One region of the Stenotrophomonas sp. Steno-C18 genome, then DNA from elsewhere that is predicted to be linked to it. Evidence: riboswitches for the same ligand, from Rfam matches in the RefSeq annotation. Region 1 holds a riboswitch; the other holds the start of a gene.

The links. Region 1 has a riboswitch for glycine ahead of AC06FE_RS04985 (trimeric intracellular cation channel family protein). Riboswitches for the same ligand answer to the same signal wherever they lie in the genome.
Region 2: it holds a riboswitch for glycine, as region 1 does, so the genes downstream of both, gcvP (aminomethyl-transferring glycine dehydrogenase) here and AC06FE_RS04985 (trimeric intracellular cation channel family protein) in region 1, are expected to answer to the same signal.

Annotation. Positions count from the first base shown of each region.
Region 1 covers NZ_JBWJOX010000002.1:101,334-110,682, reverse strand. Annotated here, with positions in the region: gene AC06FE_RS05025 (acetate--CoA ligase family protein) at 1-45, opposite strand, end outside; gene AC06FE_RS05020 (LysR family transcriptional regulator) at 353-1,258, opposite strand; gene AC06FE_RS05015 (YkvA family protein) at 1,554-1,931, opposite strand; gene trxC (thioredoxin TrxC) at 1,950-2,390, opposite strand; gene AC06FE_RS05005 (3-deoxy-7-phosphoheptulonate synthase) at 2,746-3,819, shown strand; gene AC06FE_RS05000 (hypothetical protein) at 3,974-4,417, shown strand; gene AC06FE_RS04995 (GIY-YIG nuclease family protein) at 4,436-4,696, shown strand; gene AC06FE_RS04990 (YegP family protein) at 4,819-5,157, shown strand; gene AC06FE_RS04985 (trimeric intracellular cation channel family protein) at 5,306-5,923, opposite strand; glycine riboswitch at 6,010-6,116, opposite strand; glycine riboswitch at 6,130-6,219, opposite strand; gene AC06FE_RS04980 (acetyl-CoA hydrolase/transferase family protein) at 6,368-7,882, opposite strand; gene glnE (bifunctional [glutamate--ammonia ligase]-adenylyl-L-tyrosine phosphorylase/[glutamate--ammonia-ligase] adenylyltransferase) at 8,166-9,349, shown strand, end outside.
Region 2 covers NZ_JBWJOX010000004.1:144,445-153,793, forward strand. Annotated here, with positions in the region: gene gcvP (aminomethyl-transferring glycine dehydrogenase) at 1-2,272, opposite strand, end outside; glycine riboswitch at 2,383-2,491, opposite strand; gene AC06FE_RS10020 (multidrug effflux MFS transporter) at 2,818-4,038, shown strand; gene AC06FE_RS10025 (hypothetical protein) at 4,109-4,525, shown strand; gene AC06FE_RS10030 (hypothetical protein) at 4,888-5,466, opposite strand; gene AC06FE_RS10035 (M2 family metallopeptidase) at 5,655-7,658, opposite strand; gene AC06FE_RS10040 (phosphoethanolamine transferase) at 7,840-9,349, opposite strand, start outside.

The DNA of each region.
Region 1 (9,349 bases):
GAGCGAGGCAGGCGCATCGGCGTGTGCATTCAATCGTGCATTCATGGGGGAGTTCTCGTGCAATCGGGCGCCGCCGGCACGCGACGGTTGTTGCCCGCGCGGGAACGGACGCGCGTGCCACGTGCGGTAGCGGATGAGGTCAGGGCACCTGAGGGGGCGCACGCCATGCGCCGGCTTGAAGCTGTTCACGCGCCTGGGCGGCATGCGCCCGGCCCGTTGTTCGGACGTGTCCGTGCAGGACGTGAACAGGTTCAAGAAGACGCGGCATGCAATGCACTATCGGAAACGGCGGGGGACGCGTCCAATACGAAAAGCATGGCCATCCAGACGTGTTTGCTCTTGCCCGCGGCGCTCAGCCGGCATCGGCGATGCCCTCGAACGCCGATGCCATGCGCCAGCACAGTTCCGTGGCCGGATGGGGAGTGCCGCGGCGGCGCGCCAGCCGCAGCAGCACCGGGCGCTGGTCGATCATCGGCCGTGCGCAGAGCTGTTCCTGTAACTGCGCGGGGGGACGGCGGATGAAGTTCAGGCCCAGCGCCCGGTTGGCCAGGATGTGCTCCAGCCACAGGTCGCTCATCATTTCGTGGTCCACGCGCAACACCGCGCCGGCGCGTTTGGGACCGTTGAACAACTGGTCGTACAGCGGTGGGTTCAGGGCACGCTCGAAGACCAGCACCGTCCTGCCATGCAGGTCGCGGTCGCTGACCACGTCGAGCTGTGCCAGTGGGTCGTCCCGGCGGCACAGCAGTTCGCAGCTGGACTGGGCCACGACCCGGTACTCCAGTGCCGGATCGATCACCTCGCCAACGACGAACGCCATGTCCAGCTTCTCGTCGGCCACCTTCTCGACCAGCTCCGGGCTCCAGCCGACCACGGTCTCGATGCGCAGCCGTGGATGGATCTGCGCGAAACGTTCCAGCAGCACCACGCGTTCGGCGAACAGGTGCGAATACGGTGGCAGCCCGATCCGCAGCAACGGCCACTCCTGCTGCCGGCGCAGCAGCAGCGCGCCGGCGTTGAACGCATCCAGTGCCTGCATCACCGCCCGTGCCGGCGCGAGCAGCGCGGCCCCCTGTTCGCTCAGCGCGACGCGCCGGCTGTCGCGGATGAACAGCTCGAAGCCCAATTGTCGTTCGAGCTTGCGGATCTGCGCGGACAGCCATGGCTGGGCAACGTGCAGGGCGTCGGCCGCGCGGGTGAAGGACAGCGCGTCGGCCACGGCGACGAACATCTGGAGCAACCGGGATTCGGTACGCATGCGCGTGGCGGAGTGGCGATGGGGCAGTCCAGTATGGGGAGTCGCCCGGCAGCTGTAATGCGCGGCATCGCCAACCACGCGTGGCCCGCATTCCTGCGTGGTTTCCACCGTTCTGTTTCGGGACAACGGGGTTACAGTCGCCATTGTTCCGTCAGGAAACAACGCCACACCAACGGCCTTGCCACGGTGTACTGCGGCAACAGCCGGACGCCAACGACCGTGGTTCGCTCCAACGATGAACGCACGGCATCGCCTGGATCAGGTTGCTACGCGCGAACGCACGTCCAGGCAGGAATCAGGCCGGCATCGACCGCCAGAGCCATGCCCCCAGCGCCGTCAGCGATGCGATCCAGACGACCACGATGATGGCGGCCATGGCGCGGCTGACCGGCCGTGTCGCCGCGGCCGCAGCCCGCTGCCGGGCGTCATCGAGTACTTCTGCCGGCACCCGGCGCAGCACCAGCAGCAGACCGAGCGGCACGATCACCAGGTCGTCGAGATAGCCCAGGAGCGGGATGACGTCCGGGATGAGATCGATGGGGCTCAGCGCGTACGCCGCGATCCCGAGGGCGAGCAGGCGCAGCGGCCATGGCGTGCGCGGGTCGCGCGCCACGAAGTAGACGACCAGCGTCTGTCGCTTCAGCTCCCTGGCCCATTGGCGCAGACCTGCCATGTGTGTTCGATGCCGTCGTCAGCGACGGGCCCACTGCACGATCTGGCTGGCCGACATCGCGCCGGACTGGCGCGCGATCTCGCGCCCGCCCTGCAGCAGCACCATGGTCGGGATGCTGCGGATGGCAAAGCGCGCGGCCAGCGCCGGCTGCGCCTCGGTGTCGACCTTGGCCAGCCGCATGTGTGGTTCCAGCTGCGCGGCAGCCTTGGCGAACTCCGGTGCCATCTGCCGGCAGGGGCCACACCATGCCGCCCAGAAGTCGATCAGCAGCGGAATCTGCGAGCGCTGCGCATGTGCCTGGAAGGCTGCCTCATCCAGGGCGATCGGCACGGCGGTGAACAGGGCCTGGTGGCAGCGGCCGCACGCAGGCGACTGCGCCAGCCGCGTGCCCGGCACGCGGTTGATGGCATTGCAGTGCGGGCAGGCGATCTGCAGCAGGTCGGGGCTCGGGGTGCTCATCGGCATGTGGGACAGGAGTGGACTGCGCTGCAGTATGTGGCCGCCGGGGTGAAGCGCGGCGACCGGGGCCGGCCCACGACGGCGCTGGATGAACGAAACCACCGCCGCGTCCGTTGCGGCTGTAACTGTCGCATTGCACAAAAAAGCGTGTTATCAATGCATCCCATGAACGCAGCCCGCGCCAGCTTTTACTTTTGGTATTACTTTCCGAAGCCGCTGGCGGAGGAAGGACTGCGCTCACCCTGAAGAAACCTTCAGACGCATTCCCGAAAAGCCGCCAGCGAACCTGGCGGCTTTTTTCATGCCGCCAACGCTGGGGCCACACCCTTCACGATCTGGATTGGAGACCCCCGCAATGCCCCCCCACACCGACGACCTGCGCATCCGCAAACTTGAACCGCTGACCCCGCCGGCCCAGCTGCTGTCGCTGCTGCCCTGCGACGAGGAGGCCTCGCAGACCGTGGCCGATGCCCGCGCCGCGCTGCACCGCATCCTGCACGGCCAGGACGACCGCCTGGCCGTGGTGGTCGGCCCGTGTTCCATCCACGACCCGGTCGCGGCGATGGAGTACGCCCAGCGCCTGCGCCCGCTGCGCGATGCGCTCGGCGGCGAGCTGGAGATCGTCATGCGCGTGTACTTCGAGAAGCCGCGCACCACAGTCGGCTGGAAGGGCCTGATCAACGACCCGGACCTGGACGGCAGCTTCAACATCAACAAGGGCCTGCGCGTGGCGCGCGGCCTGCTGCGCGACATCAACCGCCTCGGCCTGCCGGCGGGCGTGGAGTTCCTGGACGTGATCTCGCCGCAGTACATCGCCGACCTGGTGGCCTGGGGCGCGATCGGCGCGCGCACCACCGAAAGCCAGGTGCACCGCGAGCTGGCCTCCGGGCTGTCGTGCCCGGTGGGCTTCAAGAACGGCACCACCGGTGACGTGAAGATCGCCGCCGACGCGGTCGGCGCAGCCTCGCACCCGCACCACTTCCTGTCGGTGACCAAGGAGGGCGGCACCGCCATCGTGGCCACCCAGGGCAACCCGGACTGCCACGTGATCCTGCGTGGCGGCAAGGCGCCCAACTACGACGCGGCCAGCGTGCAGGCGGCCAGCGAGGTGCTGGGCAAGTCGCAGCTGCCGGCGCGGTTGATGATCGACGCCAGCCACGCAAACAGCAGCAAGAAGCCGGAGAACCAGCCGCGCGTGATCGAGGACATCGCCGGCCAGCTGGAGGGCGGTGAGCAGCGCATCGTCGGGGTGATGATCGAGAGCCACCTGGTGGCCGGCCGCCAGGAGCTGGTCCAGGGCCAGCCGCTGGTCTACGGGCAGAGCATCACCGACGGCTGCATCGACTGGGACAGCACCGTGCAGGTGCTTGAGCGGCTGGCCGAGGCCGTGCGTGGGCGCCGCCAGGCACAGCTGGAAGCGGCCGCCTGACTGGGCCAAGCGTGACAGCCACACTGGCACGCACCGGCCAGTCCAAGTAATTTACGCGGCGGGAGGCGCAACGCCTCCCGCCTGCTGTGGTCTCAGGGGAGAGCGCCTCACGCGGCAGGAAGCCTAGAAATCACCGCTTATGGAGAAGGAAGTGATGCGTATCCGTACGTGCAGTATGGTGCTGGCAATGATGCTGGTGCCGACCGTGGCGATGGCCAAGAGGGAAGTCGTGGATTCGGGCAGTGGCTGCCTGCAGAACCTGGCGGTGAGCGGTGGCTTCACCACCGGCAAGCAGTTCCTGGCCTCCACCGACCACGAAGGCATCAGCTACCCCGAGGCTTTCCGCAAGACCGTGGCCGCGATCGAGGCCGAGGGGCTGGTGGGTGTCTCGCCGAACGAGCAGACCGGCTACATCGCCGCCGAGCAGACGGTGCGCGGTGGCGGTGGCTCCACCGTGCCGCTGCGCACCACCGTGCGCCGCCAGAACGACGGCACCATCCGCGTCGAGGTGCGTTTCAGCATCAAGGGCGGCCAGCTGACCTCCAACAAGGCGGTGGGTGAAGGCCTGTGCAAGATCGCCGACGCGGCGAGCCTGTAACAGCGGGCGGGAGCGCGCGTGGGTAACGGTGCCTGGTTCCTGTACCTGCTGGAATGCCGCGATGGCAGCTACTACGCGGGTATCAGCACCGATGTACAGGCGCGCTTCCAGGCCCATCTGGCCGGCAAGGGCGCGCGTTACACGCGCGCGCACCCGCCGCTGCGGGTACTGGGCATGCGCCCGTACGCCGACCGTGCCGCCGCCTCGCGCGCGGAATGGCAGATCAAGCAGCTCCCCCGCCAGCACAAGCTGGCGTGGCTGGAGCGGGCTGGGGATTGAGGTAGAGTCTGGCTTGCAGCCGCCGTTCCGGGCGGCGCCAACGCCCGGGCAGCCGGGCACCATAGCCACGCATGCGGCTGTCCAGCGGCATGTCGGCATCGTCCTCAAGCGGAGGGTTCGTGATGGCAGGTTGGTACGAGTTGGAGAAGAGCAAGGACGGGCAGTTCTACTTCGTGCTCAAGGCAGGCAACGCCGAGGTGATCCTCACCAGCGAGCGCTACACCACGCGCGCGTCGGCCGAGAACGGCATCGCCTCGGTGCAGAAGAACAGCCCCGATGAAGCGCATTACGAGCGCAAGACCAGCAGCGATGGTCGACACCATTTCAATCTCAAGGCCGCCAACCACCAGGTGATCGGCAGCAGCCAGCTGTACGCATCGCAGGCCGCGCGCGAAGCCGGCATCACCAGCGTCAAGGGCAATGGGCCGAGCACGACGGTGAAGGACAAGACGGCGGGGTAGTTGGGTTTTGCCCTCACCCCAACCCCTCTCCCGCGTGCGGGAGAGGGGCTTTGAAACTGCAGTTGCGCCGATCACTTCAAGCTGTCGTGAACCTGGCCCCTCTCCCGCACGCGGGAGAGGGGTTGGGGTGAGGGCAGCACCGGCCAGCTCAATGCACCTCATCCTGGTAGACGAACTTGGGCATCTCCCAGCGGTAGCGGATGGCCAGCAGGCGCAGTGCGAAACCGCCCAGCAGGCAGCACACGATCGCGGTGTCGTCGGCCACCTGCCAGTGCAGCAACAGCAGGTAGGCCGCACCGGTGAGCAGCGAGATGATCGCGTACAGCTCCTTCTGGAAGATCAGCGGCACCTCGTTGCAGAGGATGTCGCGCAGCACGCCGCCGAACGCGCCGGTGAGCATGCCGGCGATCAGCACGATCTGCGGCGCATGCCCGGCTTCGCGCGCGATGGCGCAGCCGATCAGGGTGAAGGCGATCAGGCCCAGCCCGTCCAGCACCAGGAAGGTGCTGCGGAAATGGTGCATCCAGCGCGCCAGCCAGGTGGCGACCAGCGCCGCGCAGACGGTGAAGCCCAGGTACTCGGGGTGCTTCACCCAGCCCAGCGGGTAGTGGCCAAGCAGGATGTCGCGCAGTGAGCCGCCGCCCAGGGCGGTGACGCAGGCGATCATGACCACGCCGAACAGGTCCATGCGGCGCCGGCCGGCGGCCAGCGCGCCGGTCATGGCTTCGGCGGAAATGGCGATCAGGTAGATGAGGGAAAGCAGCATGCTGTGGGTTCCAGGCAGAGCGGTGGGGCCGGCCACGCGCCTGCCGCCACCCCTGCCTGGGCAAGGATGGGACTGCGTTGACCGGTGCCGCTCCCGCTGTCCCTTGTGCCTGAGAGTTCAGCGGCGATGGCCGCGTGCCCCTTCGGCGGATTGCACGGACGGTGTCCGGCAACCTCTCTCCAGCTCGGCGTATCGGATGCATGGTTGGTGGGATTCCAGCCCACCGGCCTGAGCGATCATGGGAGCCTGCGCCTTCGGCGGGCGCCAGCGTGGCGCCTCTCTCCTGCATCCGGGTGCCAGTGTAACTGCTGCATTGCAGCATGAACTGGCCGGATCTGGCAGTCCGCGCCTGTCGGTGGCACTGCTCCCACATGAAAGCAGCCGGCGGCGGGGCCGTCGGCTGCTTCGGTGCTGCGACTGCATGCCCGCTGCCGCGGGCGTTGCTCAGGCCTTCATGCTGCCCGTGTCGATGTAGCGCTGGTGCCAGGACAGCGCTTCGGGCAGCAGGTGCGGGGTGTGCTTGCCGTAGCTGTCGCGGCAGGCGCGGTCGAAGTAGTCGTTGAGCTGGTCGCGGTAGCCCGGGTGCGCGCAGTTGTCGATCACCTGGCGGGCGCGGGCGCGCGGCGGCAGGCCGCGCAGGTCGGCCAGGCCCTGCTCGGTGACGATGATCGAGACGTCGTGCTCGGTGTGGTCGACGTGGCTGACCATCGGCACGATCGCCGAGATGCTGCCGCCCTTGGCCATCGACGGGCTCAGGAAGGTGGACAGGAAGCCGTTGCGGGTGAAGTCGCCCGAACCGCCGATGCCGTTCATGATGCGGCTGCCCATGACGTGGGTGGAGTTCACGTTGCCGTAGATGTCCACCTCGATCATGCCGTTCATGCCGATGCAGCCCAGCCGGCGCACCAGCTCCGGGTGGTTCGACATTTCCTGCGTGCGCATGATGATGCGGTCGCGGTAGAACCGGATGTTGCGCTTGAACTCCTCGTTCGCCTCCGGGCTCAGCGCGAAGCCGGTGCACGAGGCGTACTCGAGCACGCCGGACTTGAGCAGGTCCAGCATGCCGTCCTGGATCACCTCGGTGAACGCACTGAGCCCGCGCAGGCCACTGTCGGCAAGGCCGGCGAGCACGGCGTTGGGGATGTTGCCCACGCCCGACTGCAGCGGCAGCAGGTTGTGCGGCAGGCGGCCCTTGGCCACTTCGTGCTTGAGGAACTCGATCAGGTGGCCGGCGATCAGGCGGCTGTCCTCGTCGATCGGCTTGAACGGGCTGTTGCGGTCCGGGCCATTGGTGCGCACCACCGCCACGATCTTGTCCGGGTCCACGTCCAGCGTGGTCTGGCCGATGCGGTCGTTGGCGTGGATCAGCGGGATCGGCTTGCGGTGCGGCGGCAGCGCGGTGCCGTAGTAGATGTCGTGCATGCCCTCGATGTCGGCGGGCTGCCACTCGTTGACCTCGATGATCACCTTCTTGGCCAGGTCCAGCCAGGTCTTGTTGTTGCCGACCGAGGTGGACGGCACCAACGCACCATCGGCGCGGATGGCCGAGACCTCGACCACGGCGGTGTCGATCTCGCCGTAGAAACCGAACCACACGTGCTGGGCGACGTGCGAGAGGTGGATGTCGATGTAGTCCAGCTTGCCGTCGTTGATGCGCTTGCGCGCATCGGGGTCGGTCTGGAACGGCATGCGCATGGCGATGCCGTCGGCCTTGGCCAGCGCGCCGTCCAGTTCGGGCGCGGTGGAGGCACCGGTCATCAGCTTGATCTGGAACGGCAGGCCTTGCGCATGCACGTCCTCGATGCGCTTGGCCAGCGCCATCGGCACCGCCTTGGGGTAGCCCGAACCGGTGAAGCCGCTCATGGCGACGGTTTCGCCCGGCTGGATCAGCGCCGCGGCTTGTTCGGCGGAGACGATGCGGTCGCGCAGGCGCGCGTCCAGGATGCGTTCGACAGACATGACGACTACGGGTTGTTGTGGGGACCGTCGATTATCGCCCTTCCCGCGGGGCTGGGGGGTTCTACCTTGGTGGGATGGTTTTTGTGGCCCGCAGGCTCTTGTACCGCCAAGTACTGTTTTGCACTGCAGCGTGCAAGTTGCTTCCGCAGGCCGCACGATCACCCTGCATCCCGACGTGGGGGAGGGAGCAAAGCCCGCTGACAGTTCGCTGTCAGCGGGCTTTTTTAATGGCCGATCGCCGCAGATGGCGACCGCTGGCATGCGCAGATGCCAGAATCGGCGGATGGAAAATTCCCCCGCCGCAGTTCCTGAATACGTTGCCCCGGTGATTGACCGGGCCTTGGCCCGCCTCAAGCTGGCGTTGCCGGACCCGGCGCGCTGGCCGCCGTCGCAGGACGTCGAGGCGGGGCTGCGCCGGCTGGCCATCGCCAGCGACTTCGCCATCGACACGCTGTGCCGGCAGCCGGAGCTGCTGGAGCGGCTGGCCGCCCCCGATCCGGCCCCGGTCCCGTTGCCCGGACTGGACCCGCTGCAGCCCACCGCCTGGCCCACCCAGCTGCGCCGCTACCGCGCGGCGGCCTCCACCCGGTTGATCTGGCGCGACCTGCAGGGGCTGGATGACGTGGACGCCACCCTGGCCGGGGCCACCCGGCTGGCCGAGGACTGCCTGCAGCTGGCGCTGGCCGCGCTGGAGCAGGAATTCGCCAGCCGCCACGGCGTGGTGCGCAGCGCCGACGGCGGCGTGCAGCGGCTGGTGGTGTTCGGGCTGGGCAAGCTCGGCGGCGGTGAGCTGAATTTCTCCTCCGACATCGACCTGGTCTACGCCTACCCGGAAGGCGGCGAGTCCGACGGCGCGCGTCCGCTGGCGGCCGAGGAGTACTTCGCGCGGTTGGGCCAGCGCCTGGCCCGGCTGCTGGATGAAACCACCGCCGAAGGCTTCTGCCACCGCGTCGACCTGCGCCTGCGCCCATTCGGCACCGCCGGGCGGGTGGCCTTGTCGTTCGCCGGCATGGACCAGTACTTCCAGCGCGAGGGCCGCGACTGGGAGCGCTATGCCTGGATCAAGGCGCGCGCCGTGGCCGGTGACATCGCCGCCGGCGAGGCCTGGCTGGAAACGCTGCGGCCGTTCGTCTACCGCCGCTACCTGGATTTCACCGCGCTCGATGGCCTGCGCGAGATGAAGGCGGCCATCACCGCCGAGGTCGCGCGCAAGGACCGCGTGGACGACATCAAGCGCGGCCCCGGTGGCATCCGCGAGATCGAGTTCCTGGCCCAGGCGCTGCAGTTGATCCGCGGCGGCCGCGAGGCGGCGCTGCGCGAGCGGCGCCTGCTGCCGGCACTGCGCGCGCTGATGGATGCCGGGCAGATGGCCGAGCAGGATGGCCAGGACCTGATCAGCGCCTACCGTTTCCTGCGGCGCGTGGAAAACCGCCTGCAGATGCTGCGCGATGCGCAGACCCACAGCCT
Region 2 (9,349 bases), on a different contig from region 1:
ACATCCAGCTGATCGGCAGGATCGAGGCGCTGCCGAAGCTGGCCGCGCTGACCATGCCGACCGGGCCGTTGTCACCGAGCTTGCCCGGCAGGAACGGGGCAAGGTGCGACTTGACCGCGCACGGGCCCACGCCCGGGCCGCCGCCGCCGTGCGGGATGCAGAAGGTCTTGTGCAGGTTCAGGTGCGACACGTCCGAGCCCCACTTGCCGGGCTTGGCCACGCCGACCAGGGCGTTCATGTTGGCGCCGTCGGTGTACACCTGACCGCCATGCTGGTGGATGATCTGGCAGATCTCGACCACCTCTTCCTCGAACACGCCGTGCGTGGACGGGTAGGTCATCATGATCGCGGCCAGGCGGTCGCTGTACTTCTCGGCGTTGCGGCGGATGTCCTCGACGTCGACGTTGCCGTTGGCATCGGTTTTGGTGACGACGACGGTCATGCCGCACATCTGCGCCGAGGCCGGGTTGGTGCCGTGCGCCGAATCCGGGATCAGGCAGATGTCGCGATGGCCTTCGCCGCGCGAGCGGTGGTAGGCGCGGATCGCCAGCAGGCCGGCGTATTCGCCCTGCGCGCCGGAGTTCGGCTGCAGGCTCACCGCGTCGTAGCCGGTACATTCGACCAGCATCGCTTCCAGCCCGTCGATCAGTTCCTTGTAGCCCTGCGCCTGGTCGGCCGGTGCCAGCGGGTGGATGTTGGCGAACTCCGGCCAGGTCACCGGGATCATCTCGGCGGTGGCGTTGAGCTTCATGGTGCAGCTGCCCAGCGGGATCATGGTGCGATCCATCGCCAGGTCCTTGTCGGCCAGCGAGCGCAGGTAGCGCAGCATCTCGTGCTCGCTGTGGTGCGTGTTGAACACCGGGTGGGTCAGGAACGCACTGGTGCGCAGCAGACCCTTGGGCAGGGCATCGGCGGTGGCGGCGTCCAGTGCATCCACGTCGACCGTGGCACCAAACAGCTGGCCCAGCGCGACGATGTCGGCGCGGGTGGCGGTTTCGTCCAAGCTGATGCTGACCGCGCCGGCATCGATCACGCGCACGTTGATGCCCGCGGCCACGGCCTTGGCCTGTACCGCCGCGGCGTCGACGCCGGTGACGTGCAGGGTATCGAAGAAGTCATTGCCCACAGCAACACCGGCCGTGCGCAGCGCGCTGGCCAGGATCGCGGCCAGGCGGTGGGTGCGGCGGGCGATGCGCAGCAGGCCTTCCGGGCCGTGGTAGACGGCGTACATCGAGGCCATCACCGCCAGCAGCACCTGCGCGGTGCAGATGTTGGAGGTGGCCTTCTCGCGGCGGATGTGCTGCTCACGGGTCTGCAGGGTGAGGCGGTAGGCCGGCTTGCCTTCGGCATCGACCGACACGCCGATCAGGCGACCCGGCATCGAGCGCTTGTAGGCGTCACGGCAGGCCATGAACGCCGCATGCGGGCCACCGAAGCCGAACGGCACGCCGAAACGCTGGCTGTTGCCGATGGCGATGTCCGCGCCCCATTCACCGGGAGCGGCGATCAGGGTCAGCGCGAGCAGGTCGGTGGCCACGGCGACCAGGCCCTGGCGGGCGTGGATGGCCTCGACCAGCGCCTTGTGGTCACCGATGTGGCCGGTGGTGTCCGGGTACTGCAGCAGCACGCCGAACACGTCGGCGGTCATGGCTTCGGCCGGGGTGCCGACCTGCAGCTCGATGCCCATCGGCTCGGCGCGGGTGCGCAGCAGTTCCAGCGTCTGCGGGTGCACGGCGTCGTGCACGAAGAACACCTTGGACCTGGACTTGGCCGAACGCTTGGCCAGGGTCATCGCCTCGGCGGCAGCGGTGGCTTCGTCCAGCAGCGAGGCGTTGGCGATCTCCATGCCGGTCAGGTCGGCGACCAGGGTCTGGAAGTTGATCAGCGCTTCCATGCGACCCTGCGAGATCTCCGCCTGGTACGGGGTGTAGGCGGTGTACCAGGCCGGGTTCTCCAGGATGTTGCGCAGGATCACGTTCGGCGTGTGGGTGCCGTAGTAGCCCTGGCCGATGAAGCTGCGCAGCACCTTGTTCTTGCCGGCGATGGCGCGGATCTTGGCCAGCGCCTCGACCTCGGTGAGCGATTCGGGCAGCGCCAGCGGTGCCGGCGACTTGATCGAGCCCGGCACGATGGCGTCGGTCAGGGCTTCAAGCGAATCATGGCCAACGGTGCGCAGCATCTGCGCGATTTCGGCATCGTTGGGGCCGATGTGGCGGTCGACGAACGCGGAGGAGTGTTCGAGTTCGCGCAGCGAAGGGGTGTTCTGGGTCATGGCTGACGTCCGGAGAAGGCATGCAGGGCTGGGGCGGTGAGCCAGGCAAGCACCGGTACGGCCCTGCTGCCGCGCAGGCGGCATCACGGCCGGCAAGCCGGTGGCTTGCCTCGCGCCCCTCTGTCCTTTTGCCTGAGAGTTTGGAAGCAACGCGACGAGGATCGTGTGCTTCGTGCCCCTTCGGCGCCGGATTGAACCGGTCTCTCCAGAGTTTTGGTGCAGGTGGTATCGGGCCTGAGCGATTTACGGGCGTTTGCGCCTTCGGCAGCGGGGTCAGCCGCTTCTCCCACCGTGTTCGTACAGCTGGCCGATTATAGCCCGGGGCAGACCTGCGCACCGGCTTGGATTACCATTCCGTTCCCGGCCCGAGGATCGCGCGTTGCACGCGGTGGGCGGGGAGGCCGGTACCGCGGGCTGACGCGGGTTCATGTCCGGATAAACAGGCGCGATATGGCCGCGCGGCGTTACCGTGTCCGGCCCTGTTCATTTTCCCTCCCGCACCGGTGTGCCTGCCGGTGCCGATGCACGTTGTTCCACAGGAAGCCATGAAAGCAAGCAAGCAGGTTTCGCTGCGACGGATCGCCGCACTGGTGGCCGGGTTGTCGATGTTCGGCCCGTTCGCCATCGACGCGGTGTTCCCCGCGTTCCCGCAGATCGGCGCGCAGATGGGCGCCGACAAACTGGCCATGCAGCAGGTCATCAGCGTCTACCTGCTCACCTATGCGCTGATGAGCCTGGTCCACGGCGCGCTGTCCGATGCGCTGGGCCGCAAGCGGGTGATCATCGGTGGGCTGGTGGTGTTCATCCTGGCCTCGATCGGCTGCGCGCTGTCGCGCGACATGGGCTCGCTGCTGCTGTTCCGCGGCCTGCAGGGCCTGTCCGCCGGCGTGGGCTACATCATCGGCCGGGCGGTCATCCGTGACCTGTACGACGGCGACGACGCCCAGCGGCTGATGAGCCAGGTGTCGATGATCTTTTCCATCGCCCCGGCCATCGCCCCGATCATCGGTGGCTGGCTGCTGGGCTGGAGCCATTGGCAGGGCATCTTCTGGTTCCTGGTGGCGTTCTCCACGCTGCTGCTGGTGGTTACCTGCCTGTGGCTGCCGGAAACCCACCCGCCGCAGGCCCGGCTGAGCCTGCGCCCGGCACGGCTGGCCCAGGATTACTGGAGCATCGCGGTCAACCCGCGCTTCCTGCGCCTGGCCCTGGCCGGCTCGCTGGGCTTTGGCGGGCTGTTCCTGTACATCGCCTCGGCACCGGCCTTCATCCTGGACCTGCTGCACCTGAACGAGCAGCAGTTCGCCTGGTTGTTCATCCCGACCATCGGCGGCATGGCGCTGGGCGCCTATGCCTCCGGCCGCGCGGCCGGGCGCATCGCCGGCGCGCGCGCGGTGCGGATCGGCTATGCGTTCATGGCGGTGGCGGCGGTCTACAACATCGCCTACAACGCGTTGGCCCCGCAGATGAGCGTGCCGTGGGCGGTGCTGGCGCTGACCCTCAATTCGTTCGGCGTGGCGCTGATCTTCCCGATCCTGAGCCTGGCGATCCTGGACATGTACCCGCGCCAGCGCGGCACGGCCTCCTCGATGCAGGCCTTCAGCACGCTGGTGACCAATGCGGTCATCGCCGGCGTGCTGTCGCCGCTGCTCAGCCGCAGTGGCCTGAGCCTGGCCATCGGCGCGGCGTTGTTCGCGCTGGGTAGCGGGCTGATGTGGAAGTGGGAGCGCATCAGCCAGCGCGCCCAACGCAACACCCCGGCGGCCTGATCCATCTTCACCCCCGATCGGGGACACTATCCCTGCCGCCATCAGCGGCGACGGCAAAGAGCACATCACGATGTCGATTCAATCCAAGGGCCGCCGCGAGGCGAAGAAGAAACTGGCCGAGCGCGCCCGCAACCAGGCCGAGGCCAACCCGGCACCGAAGGCCAAGGTCGAGCCGCACGCCGAACTGCGTGACCAGCAGCGCAGCCTGCTGGCGGGCATCGTCCGCCGCGACGGCGAGTGGGTGCTGGGCATGGACGGCAAGATCGCCGGGGAGACCACCAGCGCCGCACGCGTGCTGGCGCTGATCATGCAGGCCGCCGAATGGCACGAGAACAACAACACCCCGGTGCGCCTGATGTATTCCGACGCACTGAAGGACGCCGCGCACGCGGAGGTAGCCGAGCAGGGTATCGATTTCGACACCTACAAGCGCAACCTGGCCGGTGAGCTGGGCGTGGGCGCGAAGAGCGCCGCTGGCACGCATTGAGCGTCTGCGGGGAAGTTGCCGGATCAGCGAAGGCGCCCAGGGCGCCTTTGTTGTTTCTGCGGCAGGCGTGTCACCTGGAGCGGCAGGCCCATCCCTTCAAGGTGCAGCGATGTCGCCCCTATGCCTGTGATGTCACATGGGGCGCCGGCATTGCCCGTTGAAGCGGCACGGATGTCGAAAAAAGCGTCAGTCATGCCGCTTCGGATGGCAGGCATCGGGTGGGATGTTCCAGCGATGCCGCGGGAAGTGGCAACGGTGCCGGGAAAAGCGGCAACGATGACGCCATGGGCCCCGATGGCACACCGACCCGGTCGCCAGGGATCCGCAGGAGCGGCCTTCCATCCAGCTGCCTGGCCCGGTAATCAGTCCTCTTCGATCCGCATGCTGCCCAGCACCTGCTCGGCCTTGGCCTGCAGGTTCGGGTCGCGGTGAGCGTCGGTGTAGCGGTGGAAGTAGCGCAGCTCGTAGCCAACATCGGCGTAGCGCGGCGAACCGCAGGACAAGGTGTATTGCTCGGCCCATTGCCGTTGTCCATCGGCGGCGGGTTGCCGCAGCTCAAGCCGCAGGTGGATGCTGGCGCAGCGCTTGTCCGCCGGGTATTCGCTTACCTGCAGGTGGTTGATGGTGGCGACGGGACTGTTGGAGAAGTCCTGCTCCAGCTTGCGCCGGATGTTCTCGATGTAGCCGGAAAGGGGGCTGGTCGGGACATCGGGCCGGGTCATGTAGGCCTCGATCTTCCTGCTGTCGGTGGTCGAGCCCGCGTTCCAGTCGACGCTGAGGTTTCCGCTGCCCCACTTGTCCTGTTTCCAGTCCTTGCCCGCCGGCGGTGTGAACGTGAAGCCGAAGGCGCGATCGCGTTCGGTGTAGCCGACGCGGAGGGGCTCGGTGTGTTGTGCCGCCCATCCGGCCGCAGTCTGCGTGGCGAGCAGGAGGAAAAGCACGGTGCGCGCTGCAGGGGGCATTCGGGTCTCCAGGAGTAGGCGGGCAAGATGTTCATGCCAATGCGGGCTGTCAATGTCGGGCCGGTGGAGCCTGGCCCGCATCCGCATGATCTCCGTCATGCGCCTGACCGTGGATGAACGAAGGGCGCCGAAACGGCGCCCTTCGTGGTCAACCCGGTCCGTCGTGTTTACGGCGTGCTCGTCGGTGCGGCGACGGCTGCCGGCGGTGCTGCCGTCCAGCCGCACATCTGGCCTTCGTTCTGCTGCTTCAGCCATTCCTGCAGCGGGGCGAAGTATTCCAGCATCGGGCCGGCGTCGAGCTTGTCGTTGCCGGTCAGCTCCTTGAGCGTGGCCTGCCACGGCTGGCTGGAGCCCTTGCTCAGCATCGCCCAGAACTTCTGGCCGGCTTCCTTGTTGCCATAGAAGCTGCACTCGTTGAGCGGGCCGGTGTAACCGGACGCATCGCACAGGCCCTTGTAGAACTGGTACTGCAGGATGCGCGCCAGGAAGTAGCGCAGGTACGGGGTGTTGCCCGGCACGTGGTACTTGGCGCCGGCGTCGAAGAACTCCTCGCCGCGTGCGCTGGCCGGGGCCACGCCCTGGTACTGGGCCTTCAGTTCCCACCACTTCTGGTTGTACTGGTCCGGCTTGATCGAACCGTCGAACACGCCCCAGCGCCAGCGGTCGATCATCAGGCCGAACGGCAGGAATGACACGCCGGACATGGCCATGCGCATCTGCGCGTTGATGGTGGCCTCGCGGCTTTCCTGCTGCGCACCGACCAGACCGATCGAGTTCAGGTACTTCGGCGTCATCGCCAGCACGATGGTGTCACCGATGGCCTCGTGGAAGCCGTCGTTGGCACCGCCCTGGAACAGCGGCGGCAGCGGGTTGTAGGCCAGGTCGTAATAGATGTGGCCCAGCTCGTGGTAGATGGTGGTGAAGTTTTCCTCGGTCGGGGTGATGCACATCTTGGTGCGCACGTCCGGGCCGACATCCTTGCCGTCACCGCCCATGTTCATGTCCCAGGCGCTGGCGTGGCAGACCACGTTGCGGTCCATCGGCTTGATGAACTGGGTGTTCTGCCAGTAGCTCTCCGGCAGCTTGGGCATGCCCAGCGACACGTAGAAATCCTGCGCGCGCTCGGTCATCTGCCGGGCGGTGGCCAGCTCCGCGTCACGCTGTGCCTTGAAGCGGCTCGCCGGGTCGCTGCCACCGGCCTTGGCCAGGGCGGCGCTGAGGTTGGTCTGGTACTGCTTTTCCAGCGCGGCGGTGATGTCCAAGCTGCCCGCGTTCGGGTACGGCGCGGTCATGTCCCACAGGTTGCTCCAATCCTGCTGCCACATGTTGCCGGTCAGGTGCGCGGCGATCATGCCGCCGCCAACTTCCGCCTTGTCCTTGCCGTATTCCTTGTCCAGCTTGGCGCGGGTATAGCAATGCACCTGCTCGTACAGCGGCTTGACCTGCTCCCACAGGCGATCGGTTTCCGGGCCAACCTGGTCGGCCGGCATGTCGTAGCCGCTGCGCCACATCTGGCCAGCATCGGTATAGCCCAGTTCGCGGGCGCCTTCGTTGACCAGTTCGACGAAGCGCTGGTAGTTGGCGCGCGACGGCACGGCGGTGGACTGCCAGCCCTGCCAGGCATCGAGCTGCTTGTCGTAGTCGCGCGAGGTGGCCAGTACCTTCTCCAGGTCACCCAGCTGGCGGCAGTTGCGGCTGTCGCCTTCGCCCACGCAGTAGGTGCCGGCGCCGTAGTCGCCTTCCAGCTTGGTGGCGATGGCCGCCAGCTCGGCCAGCTTCTGCGGGTCACGCGGGGCGGGCATCGAGGTCATCAGCTTGAGCAGGCTGATCGCGCGGGCGGTGTCGGCGCTCATCGGCTGGCCCTCGTACTTGCCGGCCTGCTCGATCCAGCCGTTGAGGGTGGTCAGCCAGCGTTCGTTGGCCTTGGCGGCCACGCGCGCGGAGTCGTCGTTGATGTAGGTGGACGACAGCCACTGCGCCGAGGTCATCTCCGGGTACATCGCCTTGTACTCGGCGTTGACGCGGGCAATGAACTGGTCGGCGCTTTCGGCCGGTGCGGCGGCGCTGGTGGCCGGCTTGGCGGCCTCCGGTGTGCCTTCCTTCTTGCAGGCAGCCAACGAGAGCACGGCCACGCCCACGGCGGCGGCCAGCAACAGATGACGATGTTTCACGGAAATCCCCGGTAATGGTTGCGAATACCGGCGAAGGCTAGTGGGGCGGGGCGGGCCCTGCAAGTGGACCAGGTCAGGGAGGGGGCGCGGCCGGAGCGGCCTCGGCCGCGAAGCCGGGATTCCGGCAGCCTCCTGGCTTTGGCAGGGCGCGGGGTCATCGGCCCCGCGCCGGAAGGCGCTCCTACGACGGAGTCGTGCAATCGGCGAACAGGTCGCGGCTGCGGTCGTACACCGAGGTCCGCACCTGCATCAGCCCCAGCACCGAGGGGAACAGGTTGTCCTGGTCGGCGCGCTGCTGGGTGCGTTGGCGCAGGCACTGCAGGTCCAGCCCGCGGTCGGCGGCGAAGCCGGGCGAGAACCACATCAGCAACGGCACCCGGGTCTGCTCCTCCGGCGCGATGGCATAGGGCATGCCGTGCAGGTACAGGCCTTTCTCGCCGAGGGATTCGCCATGGTCGGAGAGGTAGATCATGGCGGTGTCGTAGTCGCCCATCTCGCGCAGGCTGGCGATGGTGCGGCTCAGGAAATGGTCGGTGTAGCGGATCGCGTTGTCATAGCTGTTGACGATCTGTTCGCGGCTGCACTTGCCCAGGTCGGCCGTGTCGCAGGTCGGGGCGAACTGGCGGAACTGCGCCGGATAGCGCTCGAAGTAGCTGGGGCCGTGGTTGCCCAGCTGGTGCAGCACCACCACGCGGTCGCCCGGCTTGGCGCGGACCTGCGCGGCCAGGTCGTTGATCAGGATCTCGTCCATGCAGCGGCCGTTGGCGCACAGCCCGGGCAGGGTGGCATCGTCCAGCCGTTCGATCTGCAGGCCATCGCATACGCCCTTGCAGCCGGACTGGTTGTCGCGCCACAGGGTGCTGATGCCGGCATGCTCGAGTACGTGCAGCAACGACTGGTGGTTGCGGATGGCCTTCTCGTCGTAGTCGTGGCGGCCGTAGGGCGAGAACATGCAGGGCAGCGAGACTTCGGTGCTGCTGCCGCAGGCATGCATGTCGGGGAAGTTGATCGCGCCGGTCTGCGCCAGTTCCGGCGTGGTCTGGCGGGCGTAGCCGTTCAGGCCCCAGTTCTGGGCACGCACGGTTTCACCGACCACCAGTACCAGCAGGCGTGGCTTGCTGCCCGCCGCGCGCGGCGTGGCCTGGGCATCGGTGCCGATCGGTTGCTTCGGTTGGTGCTTGATCGGGCTGGCACTGGACAGGTTCTGCTTCAGCGCGATCAGGTAGTTCACCGGCGTGGCCAGGTAGCGCACTTCGCGGTGGTTGCGCATCAGCGAGGAGATGTTCTGGAAGGACGCCATCGCACCGGCGGCGGTGACCAGCACCACGCCAAGCAGGAACACGCCGCGCCACAGGAAGGTGCGGCCAAGGCTGCGCCTGCGGATGCGCAGCCGCCACAGCAGAGCGGTGGGCAGCACGCCGTAGCCGAGCAAGGGCAGGATCAATGCCGCGGTCATCAGCTCGCCGGACTCCTTGTGGTCGGTGGCAAGCACGTTGCGCAGCATGTCCGCGTCCAGGTACACGTTGAAGCTGCTCATGTAGTGCACCGCGAACGCGGTGGTGATGAACAGCACGCTCAGCAGCACCTTGGCGTTCCAGCGCCACACCAGCAGTCCGAACAGCAATGCATGCACGCCGACCAGCAGGGTGAACAGGGACAACGCGAACAGGCCGTTGCCCGGGTTGGTGGCC